One region of the Streptomyces sp. NPDC107517 genome, then DNA from elsewhere that is predicted to be linked to it. Evidence: predicted binding sites of a transcription regulator. Region 1 holds the regulator's gene; each other region holds the start of a gene.
The links. Region 1 encodes HrcA, which represses chaperone genes, less so after heat shock. Its sites were predicted from a motif close to TTNGCACTCNGNNNNNCNGAGTGCNAA; they were not measured.

Region 1 (6,537 bases):
GCCTGCTCGAAGCGGCCCCGTACGAGTCCGGGCGTGCCGTCCTCACCCTGCGCGGACGGCTCCTCGCCGACGCGGTCGTCCGCGACCTCGTCGACTGAGGCGGCTCGCGGGCACTCCCTAGGCCGGGTCCGCGGGCAGCGTCACGAAGTCGATCAACTCCTCGACCCTGCCCAGGAGTTCGGGCTCCAGGTCGCGGTAGCTGCGCACCCGCGACAGGATGTGCTGCCAGGCGCCGCCGGTGTTCTCCGGCCAGCCGAGCGCCCGGCACACGCCCGTCTTCCAGTCCTGGCCGCGCGGCACCCGGGGCCACGCCCGGATGCCCACGGCCGACGGCTTCACGGCCTCCCACACGTCGATGTAGGGGTGACCGACGACCAGCGCGTGCTCGCCGGTGACCTGCGCCGCGATCCGTGACTCCTTCGAGCCGGGCACCAGATGGTCGACGAGGACGCCGAGCCGCGCGTCCGGCCCCGGAGCGAATTCGGCGACGATCGCGGGCAGGTCGTCGACGCCCTCCAGGTACTCCACGACCACACCCTCGATGCGCAGGTCGTCGCCCCAGACCCGCTCCACCAGCTCCGCGTCGTGCCGGCCCTCGACATAGATGCGCCCGGCCCGCGCGACCCGCGCCCGCGCCCCGGGGACCGCGAGCGACCCGGAGGCCGTGCGCGTGGGACGTACGGGCGCCGCGGCCACGGGACGTACGAGGGTGACGACCCGGCCTTCGAGCAGGAAGCCGCGCGGGTCCATGGGGAACACCCGATGCTTGCCGAAGCGGTCCTCCAGGGTCACCGTCGGGCCCTGGGCCGTCTTCTCGCAGCGGACGACCGCCCCGCAGAACCCGGTCGTGACCTCCTCGACCACGAGATCCACGTCCGCCGCCACCTCGGGCGCGGCCTGCTGCTTCGTCCAGGGTGGGGTGAGGTCAGGGGAATACTGACGGTGCCGCGGGCCCGAAGGGCCCTCGTGGGAAGGGCGGTGGCGGGAGACGGGTGGGAGCATGGTGCAGACGATAGGAGTGCGAACTGCCGTGCGGTTACGACACGCCGAAACGCGCCGCCAGTGCGGCGCGCTGCGCACGGACAAACTCCGCATTCACCGCGGCTCCGTGCCCGGGGACGTACACGGCGTCCTCGCCGCCCAGTTCCAGCAGCCGGTCGAGGGCGGCCGGCCAGCGCGACGGCACCGCGTCACGGCCCGCCTGCGGCTCGCCCGACTCCTCGACCAGGTCGCCGCAGAACACGACCTCGGGCGTGCCCGGCACCAGGACCGCCAGGTCGTGCCCGCTGTGCGCCGGGCCCACGTTCGCGAGCAGCACCTGGAGCCCGCCGCCCAGATCGAGCGTCCACTCCCCGCACACCCGGTGGTGCGGCACGACGAGCACGTCCACCGCATCGGCCGCCTCCTCGCGCGGCACGCCGTGCGCGACCGCGGACGCCCGCAGTTCGTCGCGGCCCCGCGTGAACACCGTGTCGATGCCCGCGGCGCCGTACACCTCGACACCGGCGAACGCCGCCGTGCCCAGAACATGGTCGAAATGGGGGTGCGTCAGCGCGATATGCGTCACGCGCGCGTGCGGGCCGATGAGGCGCCGGGTGTCCGCCCGCAGCGCCGCACCCTCACGAAGTGATGAACCCGTGTCGATCAGCAACGCCGCCCCGTCGCCCACCACAAGGCCCGTCGTGCAGTCCCAGCCCGCCAGCCGGATCCGCCCCGCCCGAGCGGACAGCTCCTCCCAGCCCACCTCATTCCAGTCCAGGTCGTCCATGGGTCCGACGCTAGCGCCCTTGCCGGGCCCGTACCCACCGGCCGTACACTGACCCGGAGACCATTGGCACTCGGCCGCACCGAGTGCCAGCCGCGGACGACACAGCTGGAGGTGCGCGCGAATGCTCAGTGAACGCAGGCTCGAAGTGCTGCGCGCCATCGTCCAGGACTACGTGGGGACCGAGGAGCCGGTCGGCTCCAAGGCGCTCACCGAGCGGCACAGTCTCGGCGTCTCACCGGCGACGGTGCGCAACGACATGGCGGCGCTCGAGGAGGAGGGCTTCATCGCCCAGCCCCACACGAGCGCCGGGCGGATCCCCACCGACAAGGGGTACCGCCTGTTCGTGGACAAGCTGACGGCGGTCAAGCCGATGACGGGGCCCGAGCGCCGCGCCATCCAGAACTTCCTCGACGGCGCCGTCGACCTCGACGACGTCGTCGGCCGGACCGTGCGGCTGCTCGCGCAGCTGACGCGGCAGGTCGCCGTGGTGCAGTACCCGTCCCTGACGCGGTCCACCGTGCGCCACGTGGAACTGCTCTCGCTCGCCGCCGCCCGTCTGATGCTCGTACTGATCACGGACACGGGCCGCGTCGAGCAGCGGATGATCGACTGCCCGGCGCCGTTCGGCGAGACCTCTCTCGCCGATCTGCGGGCCCGGCTCAACAGCCGGGTCGCGGGACGCCGCTTCGCGGACGTCCCGCAGCTGGTGCAGGACCTGCCGGAGTCCTTCGACGCGGAGGACCGCGGCACGGTCTCGACGGTGCTCTCCACTCTCCTGGAGACACTCGTCGAGGAGACCGAGGAGCGGCTGATGATCGGCGGCACCGCCAATCTCACCCGCTTCGGACATGACTTTCCCCTCACCATCCGGCCCGTCCTGGAGGCCCTTGAGGAGCAGGTCGTGCTCCTCAAGCTCCTTGGTGAGGTAAACGATTCGGGCATGGCCGTACGGATCGGTCACGAGAACGCCCATGAGGGACTCAGCTCCACCTCCGTGGTCTCGGTCGGCTACGGTTCGGGCAGCGAGGCAGTCGCCAAACTCGGCGTGGTCGGACCGACCCGCATGGATTACCCGGGAACGATGGGAGCAGTACGCGCAGTGGCACGTTACGTCGGACAGATCCTGGCGGAGTCGTAAGTGGCCACGGACTACTACGCCGTACTCGGCGTGCGCCGCGACGCCTCCCAGGACGAGATCAAGAAGGCCTTCCGCAGGCTGGCCCGTGAGCTTCACCCGGATGTGAATCCGGACCCGAAGACACAGGAGCGGTTCAAGGAGATCAACGCCGCCTACGAGGTGTTGTCGGACCCGCAGAAGAAGCAGGTCTACGACCTCGGTGGCGACCCGCTCTCGCAGGCGGGCGGAGGCGGGGCCGGCGGCTTCGGCGCCGGTGGCTTCGGGAACTTCTCCGACATCATGGACGCGTTCTTCGGAACGGCGTCCCAGCGTGGTCCCCGGTCGCGCACGCGCCGCGGCCAGGACGCCATGATCCGGCTCGAGATCGAGCTGGACGAGGCCGCCTTCGGGACCACCAAGGACATTCAGGTCGACACGGCCATCGTCTGTACGACCTGCAGCGGCGAAGGTGCCGCGCCGGGTACGTCCGCGCAGACCTGTGACATGTGCCGCGGCCGCGGCGAGGTGTCCCAGGTCACGCGGTCCTTCCTCGGCCAGGTCATGACGTCGCGGCCGTGCCCGCAGTGCCAGGGCTTCGGCACCGTCGTGCCGACGCCGTGCCCGGAGTGCGCCGGTGACGGCCGCATCCGCTCGCGGCGCACGCTCACGGTGAAGATCCCGGCCGGCGTCGACAACGGCACGCGGATCCAGCTCGCGGGCGAGGGCGAGGTCGGCCCCGGCGGCGGCCCCGCCGGTGACCTGTACGTCGAGATCCACGAGCTGCCGCACCCCGTCTTCCAGCGGCGCGGCGACGATCTCCACTGCACCGTCACCATCCCGATGACGGCCGCGGCGCTCGGCACCAAGGTGCCGCTGGAGACGCTCGACGGCCTGGAGGAGATCGACATCCGGCCGGGCACGCAGTCCGGCCAGTCGGTCCCGCTGCACGGGCGCGGCATCACGCACCTGCGCGGCGGCGGCCGCGGTGACCTCATCGTGCACGTCGAGGTCCTGACGCCGACCAAGCTCGACCCGGAGCAGGAGCGCGTACTGCGTGAGCTGGCGAAGCTGCGCGGCGAGGAGCGGCCCACGGGGCAGTTCCAGCCGGGGCAGCAGGGGCTGTTCTCCCGGTTGAAGGACGCGTTCAACGGGCGCTGACCGAGCCCGGCACAGGCAATGAGCAGGGACCACGTCCCCCGCATCACGCGTGGCACATGCCACGCGGAAGGGCCGATTCGGTCCGATGCGGGGGACGTGGCACGATGCGGTCATGTCCCCCACGCTGACCGATCTCTGTCACTATCCGATCGTGCAGGCACCCATGGCGGGCGGTGCCTCCTGTCCGCAGCTCGCCGCCGCCGTGTCGGAGGCCGGCGGGCTCGGATTCCTCGCCGCCGGGTACAAGACCGCCGACGGGATGTACCAGGAGATCAAGCAGCTACGGGGGCTGACCAACCAGCCCTTCGGCGTCAATCTGTTCATGCCGCAGTCCGAGTACGCGGACCCCGCGGCCGTCGCCGTCTACGCCAGCCAGCTCGCCGGTGAGGCCTCCTGGTACGGGACGCAGCTCGGGGACCCGGACTGCGGCCTCGACGACGGCTTCGACGCGAAGCTCGCGATCCTCCTCGACGACCCGGTACCGGTCGTCACCTTCACCTTCGGCTGCCCGAGCCGCGACGTCCTCGACTCCCTCGCCCGCGTCGGCACCCTCACCGCCGTCACCGTGACCACCGCGGAGGAGGCGCAGGCCGCCCAGCGGGCCGGCGCCGACGCGGTGTGCGTCCAGGGCATCGAGGCGGGCGGCCACCAGGGCACCCACCGGGACAACCCGGAGGCCGACGGATCAGGCATCGGACTCATCGCGCTGATCGCCCAGGTCCGCGAGGCCGTACAGATCCCGATCATCGCCACCGGCGGACTCATGCGCGGCGGACAGCTCGCCGCCGTGCTCGCCGCGGGCGCCGACGCCGGACAGTTCGGCACGGCCTTCCTGGTCTGCCCCGAGTCCGGCGCCAACGTCCTGCACAAGCAGGCCATGACGAACCCGCTGTTCGTGCGGACCGAGCTGACGCGGGCCTTCTCGGGCCGCCCCGCGCGCGGCCTCGTGAACCGGTTCATGCGCGAACACGGCCCGTACGCGCCCGCCGCCTACCCCCAGATCCACCACATGACGTCGACGCTGCGCAAGGCCGCCGCCAAGGCGGGGGACCCGCAGGGGATGGCGCTGTGGGCCGGGCAGGGCCACCGGCTCGCCCGTGAGCTGCCCGCCGGCCAGCTCGTCGAGGTGCTCGCGGCGGAACTCGCGGAGGCGAAGGACGCGTTGGGCGCGCGGGGTGCCGCATGACGGCGCCGGTGTTCGTCGTCGACGAGGTGCCGTCCGCCACCACGTTCGTGCTCGACGGGGCCGAGGGACGGCACGCGGTGTCCGTGAAGCGGCTGCGCGCCGGTGAGGACGTCGTCCTGACCGACGGCCGCGGGTGCTGGACCGAGGCGGTCGTGGAGGCCGCCGAGGGCAAGGACCGGCTCGTCGTCACGGCGGGCCCCGCCCGGGAGGAGCCCGCGCAGGCACCCAGGATCACCGTCGTCCAGGCCCTGCCCAAGGGCGACCGGGGCGAGCTCGCCGTCGAGACCATGACGGAGACCGGCGTCGACGCGATCGTGCCGTGGCAGGCCGCCCGCTGCATCACGCAGTGGAAGGGCGACCGCGGCGCCAAGGCGCTCGGCAAGTGGCGGGCCACCGCGCGCGAGGCGGGCAAGCAGTCCCGCCGGGTGCGCTTCCCGGACGTCGCGGACGCCGCGTCGACCAAGCAGGTCGCGGCACTGCTCGCCGGGGCGGACTTCGCGGCCGTACTCCACGAGGACCGCGACTGCGACAGCGGCGCCCTCGCCACGGTGGAGCTTCCCACGGCCGGGGACATCGTCCTCGTGGTCGGCCCGGAGGGCGGCGTCTCGCCCGATGAGCTCGCCGCGTTCGCCGAGGCGGGCGCGCGGCCGTACCGGCTCGGGCGTAGCGTTTTGCGTACGTCGACCGCGGGGACCGCCGCGACGGCGCTGCTCCTCGGCCGCACCGGCCGCTGGTCCTGATCAACCCCGAGGGGAACGCGTGGAACTCGCCCAGGTCAGACTCCTCGTCACCGACTTCCGTGCCTGTTACCACTTCTACGCGCACGTGCTCGGCCTCAAGCCGCAGTCGGGCGCTCAGGACGGCCCGTACGAGAAGTTCAGCCCCACGGCGGGCTCCGCGGGCATCGGGCTCGAGGACCGGGCGCTGATGGCGCAGGTCATCGGCGATCTGAGTGACGCCCCGGACGGGCACCGGTCCCTCGTCGTGCTGCGGGTCGACGACCTGGACGAGTACTGCGAGCAGATCGTCGCGCGCGGCGCCGAGATCCTCCACGGGCCCGCGCCGATGACCGACCGGATGCGGGTCGCCCACCTCAAGGACCCCGAGGACAACATCGTGGAGCTCCAGGAGTGGCTGCTGATGGGCGGCTGACCGCCCTCGCCGGCGGTGGCGTCGCGCAGATCCGGGGCAACTGACCAAACCCCCTGACCTGGCCGTGCGCGCGTGCCTAGGGTGATCAGGTGACACGGACAGCGCACTCTGGATATCTCCGGTTCCCGCATCTGCACGGCGAGTTGGCCGCCTTCA
Region 2 (6,537 bases), on a different contig from region 1:
CCCCGTCCGGGTGGCGGCGCCCGGGCCCAAGGGGGTGGGCGCCAGCGGTCTCGAAGGGGACGCCGTGTGCGACATGCGCCATCACGGCGGCGACGACCAGGCGGTCTACGCCTTCGCCCGCGAGGACCTCGACGAGTGGCAGGGCACGCTCGGCCACGAGCTGCGCAACGGCTCGTTCGGCGAGAACCTCACGACCGAGGGTGTCGACGTGACGGGCGCGAAGATCGGCGAGCGCTGGCGCGTCGGCTCCGACCTGGTCCTCGAGGTCGCCTCCGGCCGGATCCCCTGCCGCACGTTCCAGGGCCACATCGGCGAGAAGGGGTGGGTCAGGCGCTTCACCGCGCGGGCCGCCCCGGGCGCGTATCTGCGGGTGATCGAGCCGGGCGCGATCCGGGCGGGCGACACGATCGAGATCGTGCACCGGCCCGACCACGAAGTGACCGTCGCCTTCCAGTTCCGCGCCGTCACGACCGAGCGGGAGCTGCTGCCGCGGCTGCTCGTCGCAGCGGACACGCTCGACCCCCAGGCCGTCGAGACGGCCCGTTCTTACGTGGCCAAGTACGGAGACGGGGGTGCGGCGGGCGACGCGACGCAGGCGTGAAGCGGGCGTGGGCCGCGTGACGGTAACGGGCGTGGCCCGCACGGCGGTTGTGGTCCCGGCCGCACTGCGGTTGCGACGCTCGCAGGGACGACGCCCGGGGCTCCCGAGCGTGGTCATGCCCACGGCGGTCACCGGGGGGTGTCCGGCGGATCATGGCCGGGGCCCCCTAGCCTGACCCCATGACTACCGCTCTGATTACGGGATCCACCTCGGGGATCGGTGCCGCGTTCGCGCGCCGGCTCGCCGCTGACGGCCACGACCTCGTCCTGGTGGCGCGTGACACCAAGCGGCTGCGCGAGCAGGCCACCGAGCTCCACGACCGGCACCGCATCGAGGCCGAGGTGCTCACGGCCGACCTCGCCACCGACGAGGGCATCGGCGCGGTCGAGGCACGGCTGACCGACCGCAAGCGTCCCGTGGACCTGCTGGTCAACAACGCGGGCTTCGGCAACAAGGGCCAGTACCTGGAGGTCCCGCTCGCCGACGAGTTGACGATGCTGAAGGTGCACTGCGAGGCGGTCCTGCGGCTCACGTCCGCCGCGGTGGCGCCGATGCGTGAGCGCGGCAGGGGCGGCGTGGTGAACGTGGCGTCGGTGGCGGCGTTCGTGCCGCGCGGGACGTACGGCGCGTCGAAGGCGTGGGTCGTGCAGTTCACGCAGGGCGCGGCGCGGGACCTGGCCGGCAGTGGTGTGCGGCTGATGGCGCTCTGCCCGGGCTTCGTCCGTACGGAGTTCCACGAGCGGGCCTCGATGGGCACCGACAACATCCCCAAGTGGATGTGGCTCGACGCCGACAAGCTGGTGGCGGCGGCGCTCGCCGACCTGGCGCGCGGCAAGTCGCTGTCGATCCCGGATCCGCGGTACAAGACGCTGATGGGCGTCGTGAAACTGGCGCCGCGCGGGCTGCTCGGCGGGGTCACGGCGAAGACGGGTCGCAAGTACGGGCCTCGGTAAGGCGCGGCGGTTCGGGGCCGGGGCGGCGGTTGCCTCGGCCCCTCGCCCGTTCCCGCGGCTCGTTACACGGCGGTGGGAAGATGGAGCTGTCCGGACCTTACGCAGGGGGGCGCAGGGGGGCCGGAGGCGGCGACATGACGTTTGTGCAGGTCATCGACTGCAAGACCAGCCGATTCGACGAGATGAACCAGCTCATGGACACCTGGGCGGAAAAGACCCGGGGGAAGCGGACCGCGACGCACAGCGTCATCGGCAAGGACCGGTCCGACGACACCCACTTCATCGAGATCGTCGAGTTCCCGTCGTACGAGGAGGCGATGCGGAGCTCGAACCTTCCCGAAACCGACACGGTCTTCCGGGAAATGGTCGCCCTCTGCGACGAGATGCCCACCTTCACCGATCTGGACGTGGTGCGGGACGAGCAGTTGTACGCGGGCAACGCGCGCCGGTTCTTCGAGACGATCGCCACCGAGGGCGAACTGCCGCCGCTGGACGGCCTGCTCGCGGAGGACTACCACGACCACGATCCCGGCAACGTCACGGACACCATCGGTCTCGACGCGATGCGGCGCCAGATCGAGATGTACCGCGGCGCGTTCGACTTCGAGTTCACCCTCGACGACCAGATCACCGAAGGCGACCGGGTGTGCACGCGGTGGACCTTCAGCGCCGAGCACAACGGCAACTTCATGGGGATCCCGGCGACGGGCAAACAGCTCACGATGACCGGCGCGACCATCTTCCGGTTCCAGGAGGACGGGAAGATCGTCGAGGGCTGGTGGCACGAGGACCGGCTGGGGCTGATGGCCCAGCTCGGCGCGCTCGACGAACTCGAGGACTGACCGTCGGCCGTGTCGCGGGGCGCAACGCCGAGGCCCGGCCCCGCGACAAGCGCGGAACCGGGCCTCGTACGAGCAGACGCCGGTGCGACCGGCGCCGCACCGAGTGCTCAGTGCACTAGTGGGAGTGGCCGTGCCCGTGGCCGGCGGCCTCGGGCTCCTCCTCCGCCGGCTTCTCGACGACCAGGGTCTCGGTCGTGAGCAGCAGCGAAGCGATGGACGCGGCGTTCTCCAGGGCGGAGCGGGTGACCTTGACCGGGTCGATGACGCCGGCCTTGACCAGGTCGCCGTACTCGCCGGTCGCGGCGTTGAAGCCCTGGCCCTTGTCGAGCTCGGCGACCTTCGAGGTGATGACGTAGCCCTCGAGGCCGGCGTTCTCGGCGATCCAGCGCAGCGGCTCGACGGCGGCGCGGCGCACGACCGCGACACCGGTGGCCTCGTCGCCGGTCTTGTCGAGGTTGCCCTCGAGGACCTTGACGGCGTGCACCAGAGCGGAGCCACCACCGGAGACGATGCCCTCCTCGACCGCGGCGCGGGTCGCGGAGATGGCGTCCTCCAGACGGTGCTTCTTCTCCTTGAGCTCGACCTCGGTCGCGGCACCGACCTTGATGACGCAGACGCCGCCGGCGAGCTTCGCGAGGCGCTCCTGGAGCTTCTCGCGGTCCCAGTCGGAGTCCGTGTTCTCGATCTCGGCCTTGATCTGGTTGACGCGGCCCTCGACGTCGGCCTTGTTGCCGCCACCGTCGACGATCGTGGTGTCGTCCTTGGTGATGGTCACGCGGCGGGCGGTGCCGAGCACGTCCAGACCGGCCTGGTCGAGCTTGAGGCCGACCTCCTCGGCGATGACGGTGGCACCGGTGAGGGTGGCCATGTCGCCGAGCATCGCCTTGCGGCGGTCACCGAAGCCGGGCGCCTTGACGGCGACGGCGTTGAACGTGCCGCGGATCTTGTTCACGACCAGGGTCGACAGGGCCTCGCCCTCGACGTCCTCGGCGATGATCAGGAGCGGCTTGGAGCCACCGGCCTGGATGACCTTCTCGAGCAGCGGCAGCATGTCCTGGATGGAGGAGATCTTGCCCTGGTTGATCAGGATGTACGGGTCCTCGAGCACGGCCTCCATGCGCTCCTGGTCCGTCACGAAGTACGGAGACAGGTAGCCCTTGTCGAAGGCCATGCCCTCGGTGAAGTCCAGCTCGAGCCCGAAGGTGTTGGACTCCTCGACGGTGATGACACCGTCCTTGCCGACCTTGTCCATCGCCTCGGCGATGAGCTCGCCGACCTGCGAGTCCTGGGCGGACAGACCGGCGACGGCGGCGATGTCGGTCTTGTCCTCGATCGGGCGGGCGGTCGCGAGGAGCTCCTCGGACACGGCCTTGACCGCGGCGTCGATGCCCTTCTTCAGGGCGGCCGGGGAGGCGCCGGCGGCGACGTTGCGCAGGCCTTCCTTGACCAGGGCCTGGGCGAGCACGGTGGCGGTGGTGGTGCCGTCACCCGCGATGTCGTTGGTCTTGGTCGCCACCTCCTTCACCAGCTGGGCGCCGAGGTTCTCGTACGGGTCCTCGACCTCGACCTCACGGGCGATGGTGACACCGTCGTTGGTGATGGTGGGTGCGCCGAACTTCTTGTCGATGACGACGTTGCGGCCCTTGGGGCCGATCGTCACCTTGACCGTGTCGGCAAGCTTGTTGACGCCGCGCTCGAGGGCGCGACGGGCGTCCTCGTCGAACTTCAGGATCTTCGCCATGGAGCTGTTAGTCCTCTCGAACGAACTGCGCCCCCGACGCCCGGCATGCTGAGAAAAGTCGCAGCTGAGTAGCGGGGTGCCAGGGGCGCAGAACTAAAACAGTGGGTGAATTACTTCTCGACGATCGCGAGCACGTCGCGAGCCGAGAGGACGAGGTACTCCTCGCCGTTGTACTTCACCTCGGTGCCGCCGTACTTGCTGTACAGCACGATGTCGCCGGTCTGCACGTCGAGCGGCAGGCGCTCACCGTTCTCGAAGCGACCCGGGCCCACGGCGAGGACGACGCCCTCCTGGGGCTTCTCCTTCGCGGTGTCCGGGATGACCAGGCCAGAGGCGGTGGTCTGCTCGGCGTCGAGCGGCTGGACCACAATGCGGTCCTCGAGCGGCTTGATGGCAACCTTGGAGCTGGTGGTCGTCACGATCCGACCTCCCCCTTCGGAGATCACGGGGTTGACTGTCTGAGGTGGCGACCAGGTGGATCCGTCGTCGCGGGTGCCGGACCTGCCCGTCGCTATTGGCACTCTCCAGTGGGGAGTGCCAGGGCCGAGACTATGACTGCGATTAGCACTCGGTCAAGCGGAGTGCCAATTCACTGAGGGCGAGTCCTCCGCACGGCCCCTCCGGCCCGTCCGCCACAGCCCCTACGGCCCCTCCCTCACAGGTAGTTCTCGAGCCTCCCCACCGTGAACCCCTGGGCCTGGATACTGCGCAGCAGCCGCGCCGTCGTCCCGGTCGGCGTCGCGCCGCGCGGCCCGGCACGGTCACTGAACCGAACCCGGACGATGTCACCGGGACGCAGCCGGTCCCCGTCCGCGTAACTCAGGCCCTCGCCCGTCGTCGAGGCGCGCCACAGGACGACGGCACCGACCCCGCACGTGGCGGCCGCACGCAGGGTGTCCTGGTCGTACTCGCCGAAGGGCGGGCGGAAGAGACGGGGGCGGATGCCGAAGCGGTTCTTGAGCCGGTCCTGCTGGCCGCAGATCTCGGCGTGCTGCTCGGCGTACGGGAGCGAGGGCAGCGAGTGGTGGTTCAGGGTCTGGTTCTGCACGCCCGCGCCGAGGGCCCGCAGCGTGCCGAACCGGTCGTGGCCGGGGCCCGCGACGCCGTCCGTGAGGAAGACGCTGACGGGCAGCCTCAGGTCCCGGACCATGTCGGCGAAGCGCGGGTCGCGGTCCACGCCGCCGTCGAAGGTCAGGAAGACGACGCGGTCCCTGGTCCGGACGTGGTCCACGACGGGCGGAAGCGGGTACGGGCCCGGGCCGGGCCCGGCCGCGTGGCGTACCGGAGGTCTGGGCGCCGGGGCGAGCGGCGCGGAGAGCCCCCAGCCGCGATAGGCGTCCGAAGCGCGGCCGCCCTGCGGAGAGTTGAGCGGCGCGGCGTGAGCGGGCGCCCCGGGCGCCGCCTTCCCGGCGCCCAGAGCGCCCCAGGCCGACCCGCGCCCCACGCCGGCGGCCGGTGTGGCCGTCGGTGCCGGGTGGCTCGCGTGGCGGACCTTCTCGGCCGCCTTCCTGCTGAGCCGCTCGATCGGGTCCACGGACGGGGCGCACCCGGTGAGCAGCGCGGAGGCGAGGACACCGGCGGCCAGGGCGGCGGCGAGCAGCCGCCGCGGCCGCCCGGTGCGCGCGGGGACCTGTCGCGCCCGCACGGACCTCACAGGTAGTCCTCCAGCCGGGCCACCGCGTACCCCTTGTCGGTGACGTACTTCATGAGCCGGCGGACCATGTCGGGCATGGTGCCCTTCCACTCGTCGCGGCCGCGGAAGTGGGTCAGGACGATGTCGCCGGGGTGCAGGTCCTGGTCCACCTCGCGCCACTCGATGTGGTCGGCGAACACCTCTTCGTTCCAGATCGGCGCGTACTTGATGCCGCAGGACTTGGCGGCGCGCAGCGTGTCCCGGTTGTAGTTGCCGTACGGCGGGCGGAAGAGGACGGGCCGCTTGCCGTACTGCTCCTCCATGATGTTCTGCATGCCGCAGATCTCGCGTTTCTGCCCCGCGTAGGACAGGCCGGGCAGGTACGGGTGCGTCAGCGTGTGGTTGTTCAGGGTGACGCCGTGGGACTGCATCTTCCTGAAGTAGCCGTAGTCGTCCTCCACCAGGTAGTTGCTGAGGAAGGCGGTGTACGGGATCTTCAGGTCGCTCATCATCTCCAGGAACGCCGGGTCCTTCTCGGAGCCGTCGTCGATGGTGAGGAACACGACCTTGTCCTTGGTGGGCACGGTCGTGAAGACGGGCGGCAGATCCTCCTGGCCGTGGACCTCGAAGCCCTTGCGGGCGCCGATCACCGGCTTGCCGGCGGGCGGGGACGGCGCGAGGAGCGGCGGTTCGGCGAGGCGCCACTTCCTGGCCATCGCGACCCGGGCGGCCCGCGCGGTGCCCGGCTTGCCCCCGTAGGAGTCGAG
Region 3 (6,537 bases), on a different contig from region 1:
CTACGTCGTGGGGCTCGAGTGGCGGCATGCGCTCATCATCGGCGCGGTGGTGTCCTCGACGGACGCCGCGGCAGTCTTCTCCGTGCTGCGCAAGGTGCCGCTGCCGTCCCGCGTGACGGGCGTCCTGGAGGCCGAGTCCGGCTTCAACGACGCCCCTGTGGTGATCCTGGTGGTGGCCTTCTCCACGGCGGGGCCCATCGAGCACTGGTACACCCTCCTCGGCGAGATCACCCTCGAACTCGCGATCGGCGCCGCGATCGGGATCGCGGTGGGCTGGCTCGGCTCCTTCGGCCTGCGGCACGTCGCGCTGCCCGCCTCCGGCCTCTACCCGATCGCCGTCATGGCCATCGCCGTCACCGCGTACGCCGCCGGAGCCATGGCCCACGGCAGCGGATTCCTCGCCGTCTACCTCGCCTCGATGGTCCTCGGAAACGCGAAACTGCCGCACTGGCCCGCCACCCGCGGTTTCGCCGAAGGGCTCGGCTGGATCGCACAGATCGGCATGTTCGTCCTGCTCGGCCTGCTCGTCACCCCGCACGACCTCGTGGACGACGCATGGCCCGCGATCGTCATCGGCCTCGTGCTGACAATGGTGGCCCGCCCCGTGGAGGTCGTCGTCAGCCTTCTGCCGTTCCGCATGCCCTGGCAGGAGAAGGCCCTCATGTCCTGGGCCGGCCTGCGCGGCGCGGTGCCCATCATCCTGGCGACCATCCCGATGGTGAACGGCGTCGAGGACAGCACCCGGATCTTCAACATCGTCTTCGTGCTCGTCGTCGTCTACACGCTCGTCCAGGGACCCACGCTGCCCTGGCTCGCCCGGAAACTGCGGCTCGGCAGCGACTCCGCTCCCGCCGCCGACCTCGGCATCGAGTCGGCGCCCCTGGAGAGGCTGCGCGGACATCTGCTGTCCGTGGCGATCCCCAAGGAATCCCGGATGCACGGCGTCGAGGTCAGCGAGCTGCGGATGCCCCCGGGCGCCGCCGTCACGCTCGTGGTGCGCGACAAGCAGTCCTTCGTACCGCTGCCGACGACCGTCCTGCGGCACGGTGACGAACTGCTCGTGGTCGCGACGGACCAGGTACGGGACGAGGCCGAGGCCCGGCTGCGGGCCGTGGCACAGGGCGGCAAGCTCGCCGGATGGCTGGCGGGAAAGGGCGGCCCGGGACGCCCACGGCGGGCGCACTAGCGCCGTAGCGCGTACACGGAGAGCGGGGGTGCCGGGCTCAGGGAGGGCGCCGGCGGGCGGATGGCGGGTCGATGGCCGGTGGATGAAGTTCCGCTACGCGGAAGAAAGCGGCCCGTCCGGCCGTTAGCATGGTCGGTACACACTTGAAGTTCCACCGACTCTGCCTGATGTAGAGCCGGCGCGACCGCAAAGCGGCCGCGGTTCCCTTGCATACCCTGCATGGCCCAGGCCCTCCTGGCGCGGACCCCGGTATCACTCGGTTCCCGGCGCATGAGGACGGCTCTCGGCGCACACCCCTACCGGGGCAGCGCTACCAGGCGGCAGAAAGGCAAGGGCCGTGCCAGAGAATCACTCGGCCACGGTCACCGACAAGCGTCCCGGATACGGCCGGCTGCTGCGCACCCGCGGCGCCTGGACGTTCCTGCTCCCCGGCTTCGCCGCCCGGCAGCCGTTCGCGATGCTCACCATCTCGACGGTCCTGCTCGTGCAGCACACCACCGGCTCGTACGGGACAGCAGGCGCCGTCTCCGCCACCACCGGCGTCTCCATGGCGCTGTTCGCCCCCTTCGCGGGCAAGCTCGCCGACCGCTTCGGGCAGCGCGCCGTCCTCGTGCCCGGCGTCCTGCTGCACACGGCGTCCGTGCTCCTGCTGACGGTGCTCGCGCTCACCGACGCCCCCCTGTGGACCCTGTTCGTCGCGGCGGTCCCGACCGGCGCCTCCACCCCGCAGATCGGTCCCATGGTGCGGGCCCGCTGGGGCGTCAAGCTCCAGGGCTCACCCCTCATGACCACGGCCGCCGCCTTCGAGTCGGTCACGGACGAGTTCACGTTCGTCCTCGGCCCGCTGTTCGCGACCGCCCTGTGCACCGGCGTGCACCCCGCCGCCGGTCTTGTCACCGAGGCGTCCCTGACGCTCGTGGGCGGCCTCCTGTTTGCCGCGCAGCGGGGCACGCAGCCCCAGCCCTCCCGCACCACCGGCGAGGTCCACGCACGCGTGGAGCACGTTTCCGCGCTGCGGATCCCCGGAGTGCGCGTCCTGATCGTGGCGTTCCTCGGCATCGGCTCCGTCTTCGGCGGCATGCAGGTCGCCCTGGCCGCCTTCACCGAGTCGATCGGCGAGCCCGGCCTGAACGGTGTCCTCTACGGGACGTTCGCCGCGGGCAACATGCTCTCCGGCATCGTCTGCGGAGCCGTCGCCTGGAAGATCGCGCCGCAGCGCCGCCTCCTGCTCGCCTACACCGCGCTCGCCGTGACCGCCTCCGGCCTCTGGGCCGCGCAGTCGGTGCTGCTGCTCGCCGGGGTCGGCCTGCTGGTGGGCACGTGCATCGCCCCGGCCCTGATCACGGGCTACACGCTCGTCGAGAAGCTGGTCCCGCCGACCGCCCGCACGGAGGCCTTCACGTGGCTCACGGGGGCGGTCGCGCTCGGCCAGGCAGCGGCCGTCACGGTCGCCGGCCAGCTGGAGGACCGCCTCTGGGACGGCGCCGGATTCCTCGTCCCGATGGGCGGCACGGTGCTCGCCGTGCTGCTCCTCGCGGCCCTGCGTTCGCGGCTGGTGCCGCCGCGCGTGACCAAAGTAGTCACGCGCGGCGTGGCCCATCGCGATCCTGTCGCGATCGGTGAGATGTGACAGCATTCTTTTTTCTTCGCGGAATACGTCACTGTGACTCCGCCGCCAAGCAGCTCCTCACTCAGGCGTAAAGGCCCTCATGACGGTCAAGCCCTGACCGCCGTCCGGAGACAGGTGACGTACGTTACTCCGTTCAGCGTCTGTCACGGGTTAATATGGACGATCGTTAGCACTCATCGAGTGAGAGTGCCAGGAGGAAGCAAGTGCCGACGTACCAGTACCAGTGCACCGAGTGTGGCGAGGGCCTCGAGGCGGTGCAGAAGTTCACCGATGACGCCCTGACCGTGTGCCCCAGCTGCGACGGACGCCTCAAGAAGGTGTTCTCGGCGGTCGGCATCGTCTTCAAGGGATCGGGCTTCTACCGCAACGACAGCCGCGGCTCCTCGTCGAGCAGCTCGCCGGCGTCGTCGTCCGCGAAGTCGACCCCGGACACGAAGTCTTCGTCCTCGGACTCCAAGTCGTCCTCCGCGTCGACGTCCTCGGCCTCCGCTTCGTCTTCTTCTTCGAGCTCGTCCTCGAGCTCTTCCGCCGCCTAAGGCCGCTCGGCCGCTCCGGCCAAGTTCTTACGGAACCCTGTCGTCCTGCGACGACAGGGTTCTCGGCGTTCCCGGGCGGATACTGTGCCGGACATGGCGAATACAGTCCCGGGCACGGCGAACAAGGCGAACACACAGGTCACGGCCGAGATCGGGGTCATCGGCGGCTCCGGCTTCTACTCGTTCCTGGACGACGTGACCGAGGTCCAGGTCGACACCCCTTACGGAGCGCCGAGCGACTCGCTCCTCCTCGGCGAGATCGCGGGCCGGAAGGTCGCCTTTCTGCCCCGCCACGGCCGCGGCCACCATCTGCCGCCGCACCGCATCAACTACCGCGCCAACCTCTGGGCCCTGCGCTCAGTGGGCGTCCGGCAGGTTCTCGGCCCGTGCGCCGTGGGCGGGCTCCGGCCCGAGTTCGGACCGGGGACACTCCTGGTGCCCGACCAGTTCGTGGACAGGACGAAGGCCCGCGCGCAGACGTACTTCGACGGGGAGCCGCTGGCGGACGGGAGTGTGCCGAACGTGGTGCACGTGTCGCCCGCCGACCCGTACTGCCCGGCCGGGCGTCGGGCCGCCGTGAAGGCGGCGCGCGGACGCGACTGGGAGCCGGTGGACGGGGGGACGCTCGTCGTGGTCGAGGGGCCGCGGTTCTCGACCCGCGCCGAGTCCCTCTGGCACGCCTCCCAGGGCTGGTCGGTGGTCGGCATGACCGGCCACCCCGAGGCGATGCTCGCGCGTGAACTCGAGCTCTGTTACACGTCGTTGACCCTGGTCACCGACCTCGACGCGGGCGCCGAGTCGGGCGAGGGCGTCTCGCACGAAGAGGTCCTCCAGGTCTTCGCCGCCAATGTGGACCGGCTGCGGGCGGTGCTCTTCGACGCGGTGGCGGAGCTGCCGGCGGAGGGCGAGCGGGACTGCTCGTGCAGGGAGGCGCTCGGGGGGATGGATCCGGGGATCGTGCTGCCGTGACCCGGCAGGGAGAGTGGCTGAACTTCACCTTCGGGTGAGGGAGTTGTCCGCAACCGGCGAGTAGTACACGGGCCTCAGCAGGAATCGAAGCGGGCCTGGATCGTGGAGCGCGAGGCGAGCTTTCGAGCTTGCGTCGCGCTCCGAGACTTTCGATGCCTCTCGATCCAGGTGGTGGTCGCCCATGTCCCCGTTCAGCACTCCCCCGACGTGCGAAGTCCCGCATTTCGCGCCGCTGCGGGTGCACGGCGGGCGCTGGCGGGCGCGCGGCGCGAGCCGGCACCGGCGGCGGGCGCTCGCCGCGGGGCTCGCCGTCACGGCGGCGGTGGTGGTGGCGGGGCCTTCAGGGGCTGGGCCGGCTGGGGCGGGGTCGTCGGGTGCCGGATCGTCCGGTGCCGGGTCGGGCTCCTCGGAGTCCCCGTCCGGGCGGGAGCGGGTGCGGCGGTCGGTCGTGATGGTGTCCGCGCCGGTGCGGATCGCGGACGCGGCGGCGGTGCGGCTGCTGCGGCCGGGCGACCGGGTCGACGTCGTGGCGGCGGGCACAGGGGCCGGAGTCGGCGCCGGTGAAGGGCAGGGCTCCGGTGGCCAAGGGGGCAGGGTCGTGGCGGCGGGGGCGCGGGTCAGCTCCGTACCGGAGTCGCCGGAGTCGCCGGAGTCGCCCGAGTCGGTCGGCGATGCGGTCGCGGAGGGTGGTGCGCTGGTCGTGCTGTCCGTGCCTCGGGCGACGGCGGCTCGGCTCGCCGGCGCCGGTGCCACCTCGCGGCTGGCGGTGACGCTGTGGTGATCATTTCCGGGCCCCCGGACGGGCCGGTCCGCACGGTTTCGAAGTCAACTCCCTCGTTCGGGTGGGCGAATTGGACAGGCCCGCCAGGCGCTGCCGTAGGTTGCGGAGCTGTTTGCTCCACGTCCTGCACAAGTGAAGAGAGGCCTTCTGGTGAGCGCGAAGAAGAAGCCGAGTGTGTGGGAGGGCTTCAAGGCCTTCTTGATGCGCGGGAATGTGATCGACCTCGCGGTCGCGGTGGTCATCGGAGCCGCGTTCACCAACATCGTGAACGCCGTCGTGAAGGGCGTCATCAACCCGCTGGTCGGCGCGTTCGGCACGAAGGACCTGGACGGCTACAAGTCGTGCCTGAAGGGCACGTGCCCGGGCGACGACGGCATCGAGATCCTGTGGGGCACGGTGCTCAGCGCCACGCTCACGTTCCTGATCACGGCCGCGGTCGTGTACTTCCTGATGGTGCTGCCGATGGCCAAGTACCTGGCCAAGAAGGCGGCCCGGGATGCCGCGAAGGAAGGCGCCGCGGAGGTCGTCGAGCTGTCCGAGCTGGAGGTCCTGAAGGAGATCCGCGACGCCCTGGTGGCGCAGCGCGGCTCTGGGCACAGCGAGCCGTAGCCGCGGCTCAGAGGTGGTGGGGCGGCTTCTCGTCGAGGAAGCGTGCCAGGTCGGCGGCGCTGTCACCGCCGGTGGTGGGCCGCTCACCCCACCCTCGGTCCGTGTCGTCCGAGGACTGCGTGCTCAGCGGATCGTCGAAGACCAGCGCGTTCTTCGGATCGCGCGGTTCGGGGGCGGGGGCGGTGCTCATACCTCCAGCGTACGTCCGTCGGGAGGCCGGCTGCCGGGGTGCGGGCCGTTCCGACCCTGGTGAGGCCGCGCGCCGTGAAGATGTTCCTGGCCGAGGCCGGCTGCTCGAGGGTGGGCGTCGGGGTGTCGTGCGGCGGGAAGGGCTTGCCGAGGCCCTGCCGCTTCGTCCTCGCGCCCAGCCGGTGGAAGGGCAGGACGTCGACGCGGGAGACGTTGCCGAGGGGGTCCGTGAAGGCAGCGACGCGCTCGATGTTCTCCCGTCCGCCGGTCAGGCCGGGCGCGAGGACGAAGCGCACCCAGACGTCCTCGCCGAGGCGCCGGGGCCCGCGCGCAGGCGGCCCCGGGGCCCAACTCACGTGATACGCATGCCGTATGACGACACCCCCGCGCAATGCCCTGACCGACGTCGCCGGCCTGCGGGTCGGTCACGCCACCCGCACCGGCGACGGCGGCTGGCTGACCGGGACGACGGTGGTGCTCGCGCCCGAGGGCGGGATGACCGCCGCCGTGGACGTGCGTGGCGGCGGCCCGGGCACGAAGGAGACGGACGCGCTCGACCCGCGGAACGTGGTCCGGCGGATCGACGCCGTGACCCTGACGGGCGGCAGTGCCTACGGCCTGGACGCCGCGTCCGGTG

Region 2: groES (co-chaperone GroES) is a predicted target of HrcA. The motif match lies at 4,699-4,725, and genes of this name have one in related genera.
Region 3: ACZ67T_RS12595 (FmdB family zinc ribbon protein) is a predicted target of HrcA. The motif match lies at 2,983-3,009, and genes of this name have one in related genera.

Annotation. Positions count from the first base shown of each region.
Region 1 covers NZ_JBVJPM010000015.1:43,797-50,333, reverse strand. The annotation lists gene hemW (radical SAM family heme chaperone HemW) at 1-98, shown strand, start outside; gene ACZ67T_RS29765 (DUF3097 domain-containing protein) at 118-1,002, opposite strand; gene ACZ67T_RS29760 (MBL fold metallo-hydrolase) at 1,037-1,768, opposite strand; gene hrcA (heat-inducible transcriptional repressor HrcA) at 1,890-2,906, shown strand; gene dnaJ (molecular chaperone DnaJ) at 2,907-4,043, shown strand; gene ACZ67T_RS29745 (nitronate monooxygenase) at 4,156-5,229, shown strand; gene ACZ67T_RS29740 (16S rRNA (uracil(1498)-N(3))-methyltransferase) at 5,226-5,969, shown strand; gene ACZ67T_RS29735 (VOC family protein) at 5,989-6,381, shown strand; gene ACZ67T_RS29730 (S41 family peptidase) at 6,471-6,537, shown strand, end outside.
Region 2 covers NZ_JBVJPM010000010.1:137,775-144,311, reverse strand. The annotation lists gene ACZ67T_RS23565 (MOSC domain-containing protein) at 1-601, shown strand, start outside; gene ACZ67T_RS23560 (SDR family NAD(P)-dependent oxidoreductase) at 781-1,554, shown strand; gene ACZ67T_RS23555 (ester cyclase) at 1,689-2,396, shown strand; gene groL (chaperonin GroEL) at 2,512-4,137, opposite strand; gene groES (co-chaperone GroES) at 4,248-4,556, opposite strand; gene ACZ67T_RS23540 (polysaccharide deacetylase family protein) at 4,793-5,782, opposite strand; gene ACZ67T_RS23535 (polysaccharide deacetylase family protein) at 5,788-6,537, opposite strand, start outside.
Region 3 covers NZ_JBVJPM010000004.1:382,889-389,425, reverse strand. The annotation lists gene ACZ67T_RS12605 (potassium/proton antiporter) at 1-1,186, shown strand, start outside; gene ACZ67T_RS12600 (MFS transporter) at 1,524-2,816, shown strand; gene ACZ67T_RS12595 (FmdB family zinc ribbon protein) at 3,020-3,352, shown strand; gene ACZ67T_RS12590 (S-methyl-5'-thioadenosine phosphorylase) at 3,446-4,321, shown strand; gene ACZ67T_RS12585 (RcpC/CpaB family pilus assembly protein) at 4,503-5,102, shown strand; gene mscL (large conductance mechanosensitive channel protein MscL) at 5,253-5,711, shown strand; gene ACZ67T_RS12575 (hypothetical protein) at 5,719-5,901, opposite strand; gene ACZ67T_RS12570 (P1 family peptidase) at 6,273-6,537, shown strand, end outside.